Regions from separate parts of the Pantoea sp. Lu_F5_004 genome, predicted to be linked through region 1. Evidence: predicted binding sites of a transcription regulator. Region 1 holds the regulator's gene; each other region holds the start of a gene.
The links. Region 1 encodes ArgR, which controls arginine synthesis, uptake and breakdown. Its sites were predicted from a motif close to ANTGAATAAAAATACANT; they were not measured.

Region 1 (4,544 bases):
ACGTTAAACAGGTCGGCGCGATCCATACCGGGCTTACGTGCGACACCAGCGGAAATCAGTACCACATCGGCACCCTGTAAAGCAGGCGTGGCGTCTTCTCCACTGAATCCCTGAATAGCCACTGCGGTAGGAATATGGCTGAGATCAACGGCAACACCCGGCGTAACCGGCGCGATGTCATACAGTGAGAGTTCTGAACCTGCGGGAAGCTGGGTTTTGAGCAGAAGTGCGAGCGCCTGGCCTATGCCGCCAGCGGCACCGAGAACGGCAACTTTCATTCTTAACTCCTTATTAAGGTGGGGCAGAGATGGGCCGAAATTCTATCTGTGTCAGACCTTAATCAACTGCTCAGGCGATGATAAATATCCGTTGTTAATTCTACGTGTTTTCACACTTAATCTCCGGATTCAAAAGTTACTTATCATTGCACCTGAATGACCGACAACTTTGCCGTCGTCAGACAGAGAACGGCTACGTGCGTTTTCTGTTACTACACCACCAATAATATAACAACTTTGCAACCTTCGCCTTCCGGGGCTGTGACGCGTGTTTTGGTCTGAGCGGATTTATTTGCTATTATCGCCGCCCGCTAGCCGCCCGGACGCTGCTCATCAATCGAACGATTGCATAAAAATGCATATAAATGCATAATCACCACTCTGCCGCGGGCGGATGCGCGGTTATTTTCTCTATTTATTGGTAACCTATGCGAAACCCATCGAAACAAGACGATCTGGTTAAGGCTTTCAAAGCCTTATTAAAAGAAGAAAAATTCAGTTCCCAGGGCGAAATTGTTCAGGCGCTTCAGGATGAGGGCTTTGAAAATATCAATCAGTCCAAAGTCTCGCGGATGCTGACCAAGTTTGGCGCAGTGCGCACCCGGAATGCCAGGATGGAGATGGTCTATTGCCTGCCCGCTGAGTTGGGTGTACCGACCACCACCAGCCCGTTAAAAAACCTGGTACTGGATATCGACTACAACGATGCCCTGGTGGTGATTCATACCAGTCCCGGCGCAGCACAGCTGATTGCACGTATGCTGGATTCACTGGGTAAGTCGCACGGGATTCTGGGTACCATCGCGGGTGATGACACAATCTTTATCACCCGCGCGCGCGACTTCACCGTTAAGCAGCTGCACGGTGCCATCCTCACCCTGTTTGAACAGGAACTCTGATCGCGGACTGACGACCGGCCATCATGCGCCAGATCGTCAGTTCGTTCTCTCTGCTCACCCCTTTTCACAACAATTACCCGCTCTGGATAAGTAATAAGCCTGCTTTAACACGTCCGGCTGTTGGTCAGATCGATAACTCTGCTTCACTTTCTGCGCTATTTTACACTGCTTTACATCACTGAACCGGCACCATTGCCCGGATCCAGATCAAACTCCAGCCCGATACACCTCCACTTTCGCACTAAAAGTTAAAGTGATCTATCTCACTGTTTTTGCAATTAAAAGTGGCTTAAAGGTTACTTTTTATCCTTTTTTTATAACGTTAAGTTATTAAAAGTAGCCATAAGGATAAAGAATCACAAAAAAACATTATTAGCGGGGTATTAATTTCTTCCGTTATTAATTCTATACTTCTTTTCGTGATGCAAATCACACTAAATAAAAAGATAAAAATAGACGACGAGGAAAAATCTATGAACGTAAAAACTACTATTGCTACCCTGAGTATTCTCTCAGCCCTATCATTTGGTGCTGTGGCAGCAGAATCTATTGATGCGTCACAGGCACAGAATCTGCAGGCTGTCGGCACCATCAGTGTCAGCGGCGTGGCGGGTTCACCGATGGATATCAAACAGAAACTCAGCGACAAAGCCGATCAGCAGGGCGCAAAAGCCTATCGCGTGATTGAGGCATACAACAACGGCAACTATCACGCTACCGCCGCACTGTATAACTAAGGCGTAACCGATAATTCCATCTGCTCTCTGTCTGACGCGCCCTTTTGCGCTCCGGAGAGCTGAAGCATAAATTTCAGGAGAGTTGACCATGAAAATGAAATTAGCTATCGCTGCACTGAGTCTGGCATCCCTGTTCTCAGTGGGTGCTAACGCCGCCAGCCTGGTGTCCAGCGAACAGGCACAGGGTCTGCAGCCAATGAATCAGACCATCAGCATTGGTGGACGAAATGGCGACCAGACGCATATCCGTCAGGTGCTGTCAGAGAAAGCGGATGCCCAGGGCGCGAGCCACTATCGCATCATCGAAAACAACCAGGATAACACCTGGCACGTTACCGCTGAGCTTTATAAATAATTAACCGTGATGACGCCTGAAGGGCGTCAGAAGATATCGACGACCCGCCTTTACGAGTAACCGCAGGTTGTTGAATGTATTGAGGAGATAATCATGAATATTAAAACAACCATCGCTACAGTCAGTCTGCTTTCCGTTATGGCGTTCGGTGCATCAGCCGCACAGCTGGTCACCGGCGATCAGACGCAGAACCTGCAGCCTGCGGGCACCGTGACCATCAGTGGAACCGCGGGATCGCCAATGGATTACCGCGCTGAGCTTTCTCAGAAAGCGGATGAACAGGGTGCCAGTGCCTATAAAGTTATTGAGGCGCGCACCGGCGATAACTATCACATCACCGCACAGCTTTATAAGTAATTCCTCGTCAGATGTATGACGAACCCTTTGGCCCCGCTCGCCGGGGCCTTTTTTCATCTGACGTTTTATCTGACGTTAAAATGAAGCTGACCTTCCAGCTCCTCTTCCGCTTCATCAAATAACAGAATCAGCGCGCCATAACGACGTCGCTGTCCCCTGCCCAGATTAACAAACTCAATCTCCAGCGGCAGCGGTAACAGATCGCCCGTCACCACATCCCATAATCCATCCAGATCGCAGATGCGGCGCTCCTCCAGCGCAAATCGCTCGCTGAACTGGCGGAAGAAATGGGCCTGATCGACAATTTCATTAAAATCAAAACGCTCGATTTTCATGCTGACGGCTCCCATGCTCCGTCTGCGGGCGACCCTTCGCCGCCCGTTACTGTCCGCTAGCTCAAACCGCCCAGGTGCAGCGCTTTGACCTCCAGATACTCTTCCATGCCAAGAACCGAACCTTCGCGGCCCAGCCCCGACTCTTTTACACCACCAAACGGCGCCAGCTCGGTTGATACGGCACATTCATTAATGCCAATCATGCCGCTTTCCAGCGCGGCTGAAACACGGAACACCCGCTGCAGATTCTGGGTGTAAAAGTATGCGGCAAGGCCGAACGGCGTATCGTTAGCGCGGCGGATGACGTCATCTTCATCATCAAAGCGGAAGCAGGCAGCCACCGGACCAAAGGTCTCCTCCTGCGCGAGCTGCATCCCTTCGTGCGCCTCAGTAATCACAGTGGGCTGCCAGAAGTTGCCGCCCAGCGCATGTCGCTCGCCACCCGCCAGTAATTTACCACCTTTTGCTACCGCATCATTGACGTGCTGCTCAACCTTTTCCACCGCCGATGCCTCAATCAATGGCCCGACAATCACGCCCTCTTCCATGCCGTTGCCCACCTTCAGCTTGTTCACTTCGGCAGCCAGCTGCTGAGTAAAACGATCATAGATAGCATTGTGAATGTAGAAGCGGTTTACGCTGACGCACACCTGACCCGCATTACGGAATTTGTTGGCAATAGCGCCCTGCACGGCGGCATCAATGTCGGCATCGTCAAACACGATATAAGGGGCATTCCCCCCCAGCTCCATCGATACTTTTTTCATGGTTTCGGCAGCATTGCGCATCAGCAGCTTGCCCACCTGGGTGGAGCCGGTGAACGAGATTTTACGCACCGCTTTGCTGGCCATGATGGCATCGCTGATGGCATGGGTATCACCGGCTACCGCATTCAGTACACCATCAGGCACGCCTGCCTCCTTCGCCAGCGCCAGCAGGGCAAAGGCGGAGAGTGGTGTGTTATTGGCGGGTTTAATAATGCCGGTGCAGCCGGCAGCCAGAGCTGGCCCCAGTTTGCGGGTCAGCATCGCCATCGGGAAATTCCACGGCGTAATGGCAGCCACAACGCCAATCGGTTCGCGGGTTGCCAGAATACGGGAGCCGGGTTTAGCTGGCGGGATGATCTCACCATTGGTCCGCTTCGCCTGCTCTGCGAACCACTGAATAAAACTGGCGGCGTATTCAACTTCCCCTTCCGCCTCTTTCAGGGGCTTGCCCTGTTCGGTCGTCATCAGCTGTCCCAGCCAGCGTTTGTTCTCAATGATAAGCTGGTACCAGCGAGTGAGAATTTCAGCGCGCGCTTTTGCAGTCTGCGCCCGCCAGGCGGGAAATGCGCGCTCCGCTGCGGCGATAGCCTGTTCCGTTTCAGCTTTACCTGCTTTTGCCACCTGTGCAATCACCTCACCGGTCGCCGGATTGGTCACGTCAAAGGTAGAGGTAGCCTGATGCCACTGACCGTCCGCTAAATAGCCGGTCCGGAACAGTTCGCTCTCTTGCAGTGATTTCATTGATTCGCTCCTGTCAGTTTTGCTCTTCCGTCTGGAGAGTATAGTTGGCAAAAGCGACAGATTTTGTGATGGGTG
Region 2 (4,544 bases), 350 kb from region 1:
CCGTGGACAATGATCAGCGGACGCTGATGGGCGCTGCGGTAGGTCAACAGCGCTTCAAACAGGCGGGCCAGCGCTTCTTCGCTGTCTAACAACACACCGCCCAGCTTGATAATCAATGGATTGGTCATGGTTTATTTATCCGTTAAATCAGTGACTGCGTTTCAGGGAAGCCGAACCGGATGTTCAGGCACTGTACCGCCTGCGATGCCGCGCCTTTCAGCAGATTATCTTCGGCTGCCACGACAATCAGATGCTCACCCTGCACTTCAAAACCGATATCGCAGTAAGGCAGACCCACAACGGCTTTCAGCGCCGGTACGCCCTGCTCGTAGAGCCGCACCAGTGGCTTGTTGTCATAGGCGCGATGGAAAACTGCGGCAATATCTTCACGGCTGACACCCGCTTTCAGACGGCAGGTAATCGTCGCCAGGATCCCGCGCGGGAAGTTACCCAGATGCGGAGTGAAGATCACCGGCGTACCAAGGTGCGCAACGATTTCCGGGTGATGACGATGATTGAACAGGCCGTAAGGCTGCAGGCTCACTTCGCAGAAGCTGGTGCCGACATTGGCTTTACGTCCGGCACCGCTCACGCCGCTGGTGGCGTTAATTACCGGCCATTGCGCCTCGTTTAACAGTCCGGCATCCACCAGGGGCTTCAGCGCCAGCTGCGCAGCGGTTGGGTAGCAACCTGGCACAGCCACCAGCTGCGCCTGCTGGATTTTCTCATGCTGATATTCGGCAAGGCCGTAAACGGCTTTGTCCAGCCAGTCGCCATGCTGATGGGTGAAGCCATAAAAGCGGGTATAAAAATCAGCGTCATTAACGCGGAACGCGCCCGACAGGTCGAATACCACACAGCCAGCCTTGAGAAATTCCGGCGCCAGGTCGTGGCTGACTTCGTGGGCCGTCGCCAGGAACACCACATCCACCTTATCTGCCCACTCGGCCGCGCTGCTCAGCGGCTGCAGCGGCAAATCCACCACACCTTTCAGCTGCGGATGGAGATCGGAGAGGCGCTTGCCGGCATCAGGGCTTTGCGCCGAAACCGCCAAAGCGGTTATGTTGATATGTGGATGGCGATTCAGGAAGGTGGCAAGCTCTGTGCCAGCATAACCACTGGCACCAACGATCAGCGTATTCAACATCAGGCTGTAACCCTTTTTACAGTCGCACGTTCCGGGTCGCGGCCTTGCCCCGTTACCCGCCCTGTCATCTGCAGTGATTTAAGGTTCCCTTGCAGAGGACGTTAATGTATTTTTATTCACTATTACTGCATGAATATGGATACATCCTAACCCAAGGACCGCCAACAGTGAAGACAAAATTACCGCCTTTTATTGAACTGTACCGCCAGTTAATCGCTACACCGTCGATCAGCGCAACCGATGCCGCACTGGATCAGAGTAATGAAACTTTAATCAATTTGCTGGCCGGCTGGTTCCGCGACCTCGGCTTCAGCGTTGAAGTGCAGCCGGTGCCCGGCACCCGCAATAAATTTAATATGCTGGCGCGCACCGGAAGCGGTGCGGGCGGCCTGCTGTTAGCGGGTCACACCGATACCGTTCCTTTTGACGATGGCCGCTGGACACGCGATCCCTTTACCCTGACCGAGCACGACAACAAGCTCTATGGCCTGGGTACGGCAGACATGAAAGGCTTCTTCGCCTTTATTCTCGATACACTGCGCGATGTGGATGTCAGCACGCTGAGCAAACCGCTCTATATCCTCGCTACGGCCGATGAAGAGACCACCATGGCTGGCGCCAAATATTTTTCTGAATCGACGCAGCTGCGTCCCGACTGCGCCATCATCGGTGAACCAACCTCACTTAAACCGGTGCGTGCGCACAAAGGTCACCTGTCGAATGTGATCCGTATCGAGGGGAAATCGGGCCACTCCAGCGATCCCGCACGTGGCGTTAACGCCATTGAACTGATGCATGAGTCGATCACCCATCTGATGCAACTGCGCAATACGCTGCAGGAGCGTTATCACCATGACGGTTTTGCCATCCCCTATCCCACCATGAACTTCGGCCATATTCATGGCGGTGACGCCGCTAACCGTATCTGCGCCTGCTGTGAACTGCATATGGATATTCGTCCACTGCCGGGCCTGTCGCTGAACGATCTCGATGGGCTACTGAATGAGGCGCTGGCACCGGTCAGTGCGCGCTGGCCGGGCCGTGTCACGGTGGCTGAACTGCATCCGCCGATTCCTGGCTACGAGTGCCCGGCAGATCATGAACTGGTCAATGTGGTCGAGAAATTACTGGGTATACCCACTGAGATGGTGAACTACTGCACCGAAGCGCCTTTTATTCAGCAGCTCTGCCCGACGCTGGTACTGGGTCCGGGGTCGATTGAGCAGGCACATCAGCCAGACGAATTTATTGATACTGCATTTATTAAGCCGACAAGGGCGCTTATCAGTCAGGTTGTGCAGCATTTTTGCCACTGATTAACAGCAAATGGGGCATTTCACTGCATTAACAGTAAAATGCCCCTTCATTGTGCGGGATTTAGCGATAAGAATAACTTATCCCGCTTCGTTCCCGATAAATTCTACGAATTTCCGTTATTTAGCCACATCTTCAGCGCACTTTAACGCATTTGACGAACGCAACATTACGTGGCTAGATAAAAGACGATGTTATGCCCAGCGGGTGATTATTCAGAGCGTTTCAGAATGTGGACAGGCGGCAACGGAGCCGGTTCCCTGTAGATTAGGGGGAACATGGCGTTGCTGATTTTTCTGCTGCCTGAAAGGTCGGGTGTAGAAGTTTTTCAAGACGATAAGGGTGTCAGGGTCCAATGAACGAACAATATTCCGCAATGCGAAGTAATGTCAGTATGCTCGGCAAACTGCTCGGGGATACGATTAAGGATGCACTGGGAGAGAACATCCTCGACCAGGTGGAAACCATCCGTAAGCTCTCCAAGTCATCCCGTGCAGGAAATGACACTCATCGTAAAGAACTGCTCAATACGCTGCAGAACCTCTCCAACGAGGAGCTTTTGCCGGTTGCACGCGCTTTTAGCCAGTTTCTGAACCTCACCAACGTGGCTGAGCAGTATCAGACCATCTCGCAAAGTGGCGAGGGTGAGAACCATCCCGAACTGCTGAAAAAGACCTTTGATACCCTGAAGCAGCAGAAAGATATCAGCGAAAGCGACATCCTTGCGGCCATTGAATCGCTGTCGCTGGAACTGGTGCTGACGGCTCACCCGACTGAAATCACCCGCCGTACGCTGATTCACAAGCTGGTCGAAGTTAACAGCTGCCTGAAACAGCTCGATCACAGCGACGTCTCCGACTACGAACGTAACCAGATTATGCGCCGTCTGCGTCAGCTGGTGGCACAGGCGTGGCACACCGATGAGATCCGCAAATATCGTCCGACCCCTATCGACGAAGCCAAATGGGGCTTTGCCGTAGTGGAAAATAGCCTGTGGGAAGGCGTACCCGCCTTCCTGCGTGAGCTGAACGAGCAGGTAGAAGAGGCGTTCGGCATTAAGCTGCCGGTCGATTTCGTGCCGGTTCAGTTCACCTCATGGATGGGTGGCGACCGCGACGGTAACCCTAACGTTACGGCGGCGATTACCCGCCACGTTATGCAGCTGAGTCGCTGGAAAGCCACTGACCTGTTCCTGCGCGATATCGGCGTATTGATCTCTGAGTTGTCGATGTCAGAGTGCACTGAAGAGATCCGGGAACTCAGCGGCGATCCGGAAGCGCTTGAACCTTATCGTATGATCCTGAAACGCCTGCGCAGCCAGTTAATGACTACCCAGTCATTCCTGGAACGTCGCCTGAAAGGTGAACGTCTGCCGCGCCCGGCCGATCTGCTGGTCTCCAACGCTCAGCTGTGGGATCCGCTGTTTGCCATCTATCAGTCACTGCAAAAGTGCGGCATGGGCATTATCGCCAACGGTCAGTTGCTTGATACGCTGCGCCGCGTGAAATGCTTCGGCGTGCCGCTGGTGCGGATCGATCTGCGTCAGGAGAGTACCCGTCACACCGAAGCGATTGCTGAAGTGACCCGCTATCTGGGTCTCGGCGATTATGAAAGCTGGTCCGAAGCGGACAAGCAGGCCTTCCTGATCCGTGAACTGAACTCAAAGCGTCCGCTGCTGCCTCGCAGCTGGGAACCCAGCGATGAAACGCGTGAAGTGCTGGAGACCTGTCGCGTCGCGGCTGAAGCGCCACAGGGTTCTATCGCCGCCTATGTTATCTCGATGGCGAAAACCCCTTCTGACGTGCTGGCCGTGCATCTGCTGCTGAAAGAAGCAGGCATCGGCTATGCCATGCCGGTTGCACCGCTGTTTGAAACGCTTGATGACCTGAATAACGCCAATGACGTGATGAGCCAGCTGCTGAGCATCGACTGGTATCGCGGCTTAATTCAGGGCAAACAGATGGTGATGATTGGCTATTCTGACTCGGCGAAAGATGCCGGTGTGATGGCCGCCAGCTGGGCGCAATATCAGGCACAGGATGCCCTGATTAAAACTTGTGAGAAGGCCGGGATTTCACTGACG
Region 3 (4,544 bases), 1.0 Mb from region 1:
TGCGGTTTCAAACGACAGGCGGGTACGGGTCGACGCCTCAAAGAAGCAGCTGGCGATAACCTTGTGCTTCAGCAGTTCCGGCTGCGGATGGGCTTTAAGCTTTGCGGCGGTGTGCAACGCCAGTTCCAGCTCTTCACGACTGAGGTCGTTAATTGAAATAATGTGTTTGCGATATAGCGGGTTAGCCATAGCTTTCTCCTCTGCGCGGCCGGATTGCGGACAAAAAAAAGCCCCTGCTTAAGGGGCTTTTTTAAGATCGGGTCGATGACCGAAAGAAACAGTAGCACCGCCTGCGGTCAGGCGTGATTGAGCGTCAAATTGTCCGCTGTGCTGTAGCATATTTCCTCCGGCAAATTGGGCCGCATTATACCCGTTCGCGGTGGGGCAGCAAGAGGAAAACGTTTGCGCCTGCCTGGCCGATCAGAGGCCGGGCCAGATCAGACGGTGAATCGCCCGCTATGAGCGGGCGCGACTCAGCGTCCTCAGCTGCGCGGTCAGCGCTGGCCCAGTGTGGCCACCATTACCGCTTTAATCGTGTGCATCCGGTTCTCGGCCTGGTCGAACACAATGCTGTGTGGTGACTCAAACACCTCATTGCTCACTTCCATGCCGTTGGGCAGATCGTACTGTTCCGCCATCTGCTGGCCCAGCGTGGTCTGATCGTCGTGGAAGGCGGGCAGGCAGTGCAGGAATTTAACCTGCGGGTTGCCGGTCAGATCGAGCATCGCCCGATTCACCTGATAGTCACGCAGCAGCGCGATACGCTCGGCCCACACCGCTTTGGCTTCGCCCATCGACACCCAGACATCGGTGTAGATAAAGTCAGCGCCTTTCACGCCGTCGGCAATATGTTCGGTGAGGGTGATTTTCCCGCCGGTCTGCTGCGCAGCTTCACGGCACTGCGCCACCAGTTGCTCCTCTGGCCAGCAGCTCTTCGGTGCCACCAGACGCAGATCCAGCCCCACCTGTGCGGCGGCTTCCAGCATGGTGTTACCCATGTTGTTACGCGCATCACCTACATAAACCAGCGCCATCTCGCTGAGCTTTTTGCCTGGCAGATGCTCCTGCATGGTCAGCAGATCGGCCAGCAGCTGGGTCGGATGAAACTCGGTGGTCAGACCGTTCCACACCGGCACACCGGCATGTTCCGCCAGCGTTTCCACCAGTTCCTGACCGTAACCGCGATACTGAATGCCATCGAACATCCGGCCCAGCACCCGCGCGGTATCGCGCATCGACTCTTTATGGCCGATCTGGCTGCCACTCGGGCCAAGATAGGTGACGTTCGCACCCTGATCGTAAGCGGCAACTTCGAAAGAGCATCGGGTACGGGTCGAGTCTTTTTCGAAGATGAGCGCGATATTTTTACCTTTCAGATGCTGCACTTCCTGGGCGCTTTTTTTGGCCTGTTTCAATTCCGCGGAAAGGGTAAGCAGGTGATCAATCTCGGCGGGCGTAAAATCCAGAAGCCTGAGGAAATGGCGCTGATACAGCTGACTCATACAACACTCCGGTAATCATTAAAGTGAATTAAAATTCAATCTAACCGTATGAATATGCATTTTCAAGTGCAGGGCTAATAAACTTTTCGTTTTGTGTAGTGGCGCGACGGGCAGTATGGGAAAATAATTGATTATTGCCGAACTCAGAGAGGATATCGTCATGGCATATGAAGCATTACTGGAAGAGCAGCAGGAAGAGACGCGGCAGATTATCGAAGAGCTGCTGGAGGATGGCAGCGATCCTGATGCGCTCTATACCATCGAGCACCATCTCTCATGCAATAATTTTGATTCGCTGGAAAAAGCGGCCGTTGATGCATTCAAGCTGGGTTATGAAGTAACCGAGCCGGAAGAGCTGGAGCTGGAAGATGGCACCACCGTGATGTGCGTCGACATCATCAGCGAATCCGCCCTGAAGCCTGAACTGATCGATGTGCAGGTTGAGCAGCTGGTGAATCTGATTGGTAAGTACAACGTCGATTACGACGGCTGGGGCACCTATTTTGAAGATCCCGATGCCGAAGATGAAGATGACGACGCCATCGAAGATGAAGATGATGATGGTATTCGCCACTAAGTAGCCGGGGCGGAGAGTTCTCCGCCTGTCACCCCTGCCACCTGTTTTAACATCATGAACTACGCACCCTTACTTGAACCAATCTATCAGTTTCTGCACTGCCGCACGCCACAGGCCTGGATTGATGAGGCGCGCAAGCCGGAAAATCTGACCCTGCTGTTAACCGACCATCTGGTGTGCGAACTGAAAGCCGCGCAGACCGCGGTGTGGTTGATCCGCAAATATGTTGCCGACAAACCCAGCGGCGACGCCATTCTGGCATGGCTGAAACCCTATGAAGATTTTATCTTCCGCGAAGATGGTGACAGCGACTTTATCAACGCCCATAAGAACCTCACGAAACGTATCATCGTGCGCAATGCGCTGCCGTGGGCGGATGAACTGGTGGAGAAGATGGTGCTGCTGATTAAAGAGGAGCTGCATCACTTCTATCAGGTGTGGGAAATTATGCAGTCGCGCGGGCTGGTCTATCAGAAGATCACCTCCAGCCGCTATGCCAAATCGCTGCTGCGCGAAGTCACCACCCATGAACCGGAAACGCTGGTGGATAAGCTGATATGCGGTGCTTACATCGAGGCGCGCTCCTGCGAGCGTTTCGCCAGTCTGGCACCTTATCTTGATGACGAACTGGCGAAGTTCTATCTGTCGCTGCTGCGCTCAGAGGCGCGGCATTATCAGGACTATTTAACCCTGGCGGCGCAGATTGCCACCAGAGATATTACGCCGCGGGTGAAGGCAATTGGGGCAACAGAAGGGCGGTTAATCAGCGAACCTGACAACGAATTACGCTTTCACAGCGGCGTACCGGCGTTCTGATAACAGTAAACGGCGCTCTTACGATGGCCGTTTATTTTTTTATATTGAACCGGGTTGATTTTATTAATAATAAAAAGATAAATATTAACTATTAGTCTAATGTGAATGCGTTACTTCCGATAAATATAATTTGAGTCACTCCTCACAGAATATTTTATCTCTTCTGTTTTTTCTTTTAGGAATAACTATAGTGCTCTTGCCGGATTAGGGTTGTTATTTTTCAAGCAAAACCTGATTCATAATTCCTCTTTGCCAGAGAGGGTTGTGAATCAGGTTTTTTTTGCACCGGGTATAGCCGGGGAAAAGAATCAGCGACTTTTTTCGGGCGTCCAGTTATTGCTAACAGGCATTTAATGGAAGGAGTCATAAAAATGAAGGGAAAGCGCTGTATTCCGTTATTTATTTTACTGTTTTTGCAGCCATATGACGCATGGGCTGACTTTTCCGACGCATTATCGTTCTCTGATAATGCTTTCCTGCGTGATTCGCAACTCGATCTCAGACTGCGTAATCACTGGAAATATCTCAAGGAAAATGAAGCGCAGCCTACCGCTGTTCATAATGCCTGGGGACAGGCGGCAAGCCTGAATTTTCGTTCCGGCTATCAGTGGGACTGGCTGGGTTTCGATGCAACTTATACCCGAGCGATCAGGCTGGGAGCCAGCGACTACTTTGCCACGCGCGGCCTGCTTTACGACAGCGGCGGACATCAGCAAAAAGCTGACGCGCACGGCTTCAGCAAGTTTGGTGAACGCTATCTGAAAGTGAAGCTGGGCGACGGGCACGCGGGATTTAATGGAAAAGCAGGCTGGCAGGAGTTAAAAAACATCGGCGTGCTGACCACCACGGATCGCTTGTCACGCAACAGTTACTCAGGCTATAGCGGCGCGCTGAACGTGCAGAAGGTACGGCTGGATTTGGCGTACGTGACAAAAACGCTTCGCCACGACTCGCCGGAGAGTCTTGCCCTGCAAACTCAGGACCGACGAAAAATTAATGCGATCTATACCGGCGCACTGAGCTATACCGGTAATCGCGGACGTCTCGCCTACGCATTTGGCGAAGCGGAAGCCTACCAGCGGCGTCATTTTATCGATGTGAATTACTCGCTCTCGCCGAACTGGCGCTTGTCCTCTCAAATTTATGGCAGTCAGGGGCTGGGAAATTATAAAAGCATGGCCGCCAGCAAAAGATCGTTCGATAACCACGCGTGGCACTATGTCGGTGAAGCAGACTGGATTAATGACAGATGGACGCAGAAATTCGCTGCCGCCTGGACTTCGGCGCCCAAACATAATGCGGTGGGATATTATGTGCGTCCGCTGACAAAAAATACCCGTGGGCGTTTCAACGCCCTGACCTCTGCCGGAAAAGATTATACCCGTGACAAAGAACTGGCGCTGGTTTCGCAGACTGAGTATGAAATTTTACCCGGTGTGTTTAGCGGGTTTCAGATTAACTATGGACAGTTCAACTTCCGTAATACGCGTATTCGTACGGGGGAGGTCTCGCTCATCAACCGTTTCAACGAACCCCATCCGCTCCTGAAGAATTTATCGGTCTTTACGCTATTCGGTTATGGCTGGTCATATAAGAATAATAAAGAAACGCCGGTTTTTAATGCGCAAGGAAAATATATGCGTTCTCCC

Region 2: a site for ArgR is predicted at 1,251-1,268, ahead of argC (N-acetyl-gamma-glutamyl-phosphate reductase). Genes of this name have one in related genera too.
Region 3: a site for ArgR is predicted at 1,525-1,542, ahead of argF (ornithine carbamoyltransferase). Genes of this name have one in related genera too.

What each region holds. Positions count from the first base shown of each region.
Region 1 covers NZ_CP194946.1:541,888-546,431, reverse strand. The annotation lists gene mdh (malate dehydrogenase) at 1-278, opposite strand, end outside; gene argR (transcriptional regulator ArgR) at 707-1,177, shown strand; gene yhcN (peroxide/acid stress response protein YhcN) at 1,651-1,914, shown strand; gene ACR8BN_RS02635 (YdgH/BhsA/McbA-like domain containing protein) at 2,003-2,269, shown strand; gene yhcN (peroxide/acid stress response protein YhcN) at 2,363-2,626, shown strand; gene ACR8BN_RS02625 (barstar family protein) at 2,692-2,961, opposite strand; gene ACR8BN_RS02620 (NAD-dependent succinate-semialdehyde dehydrogenase) at 3,018-4,469, opposite strand.
Region 2 covers NZ_CP194946.1:188,392-192,935, reverse strand. The annotation lists gene argB (acetylglutamate kinase) at 1-128, opposite strand, end outside; gene argC (N-acetyl-gamma-glutamyl-phosphate reductase) at 143-1,147, opposite strand; gene argE (acetylornithine deacetylase) at 1,315-2,463, shown strand; gene ppc (phosphoenolpyruvate carboxylase) at 2,817-4,544, shown strand, end outside.
Region 3 covers NZ_CP194946.1:3,616,450-3,620,993, reverse strand. The annotation lists gene pyrB (aspartate carbamoyltransferase) at 1-189, opposite strand, end outside; gene argF (ornithine carbamoyltransferase) at 495-1,502, opposite strand; gene rraB (ribonuclease E inhibitor RraB) at 1,663-2,079, shown strand; gene miaE (tRNA isopentenyl-2-thiomethyl-A-37 hydroxylase MiaE) at 2,134-2,895, shown strand; gene ACR8BN_RS16805 (hypothetical protein) at 3,267-4,544, shown strand, end outside.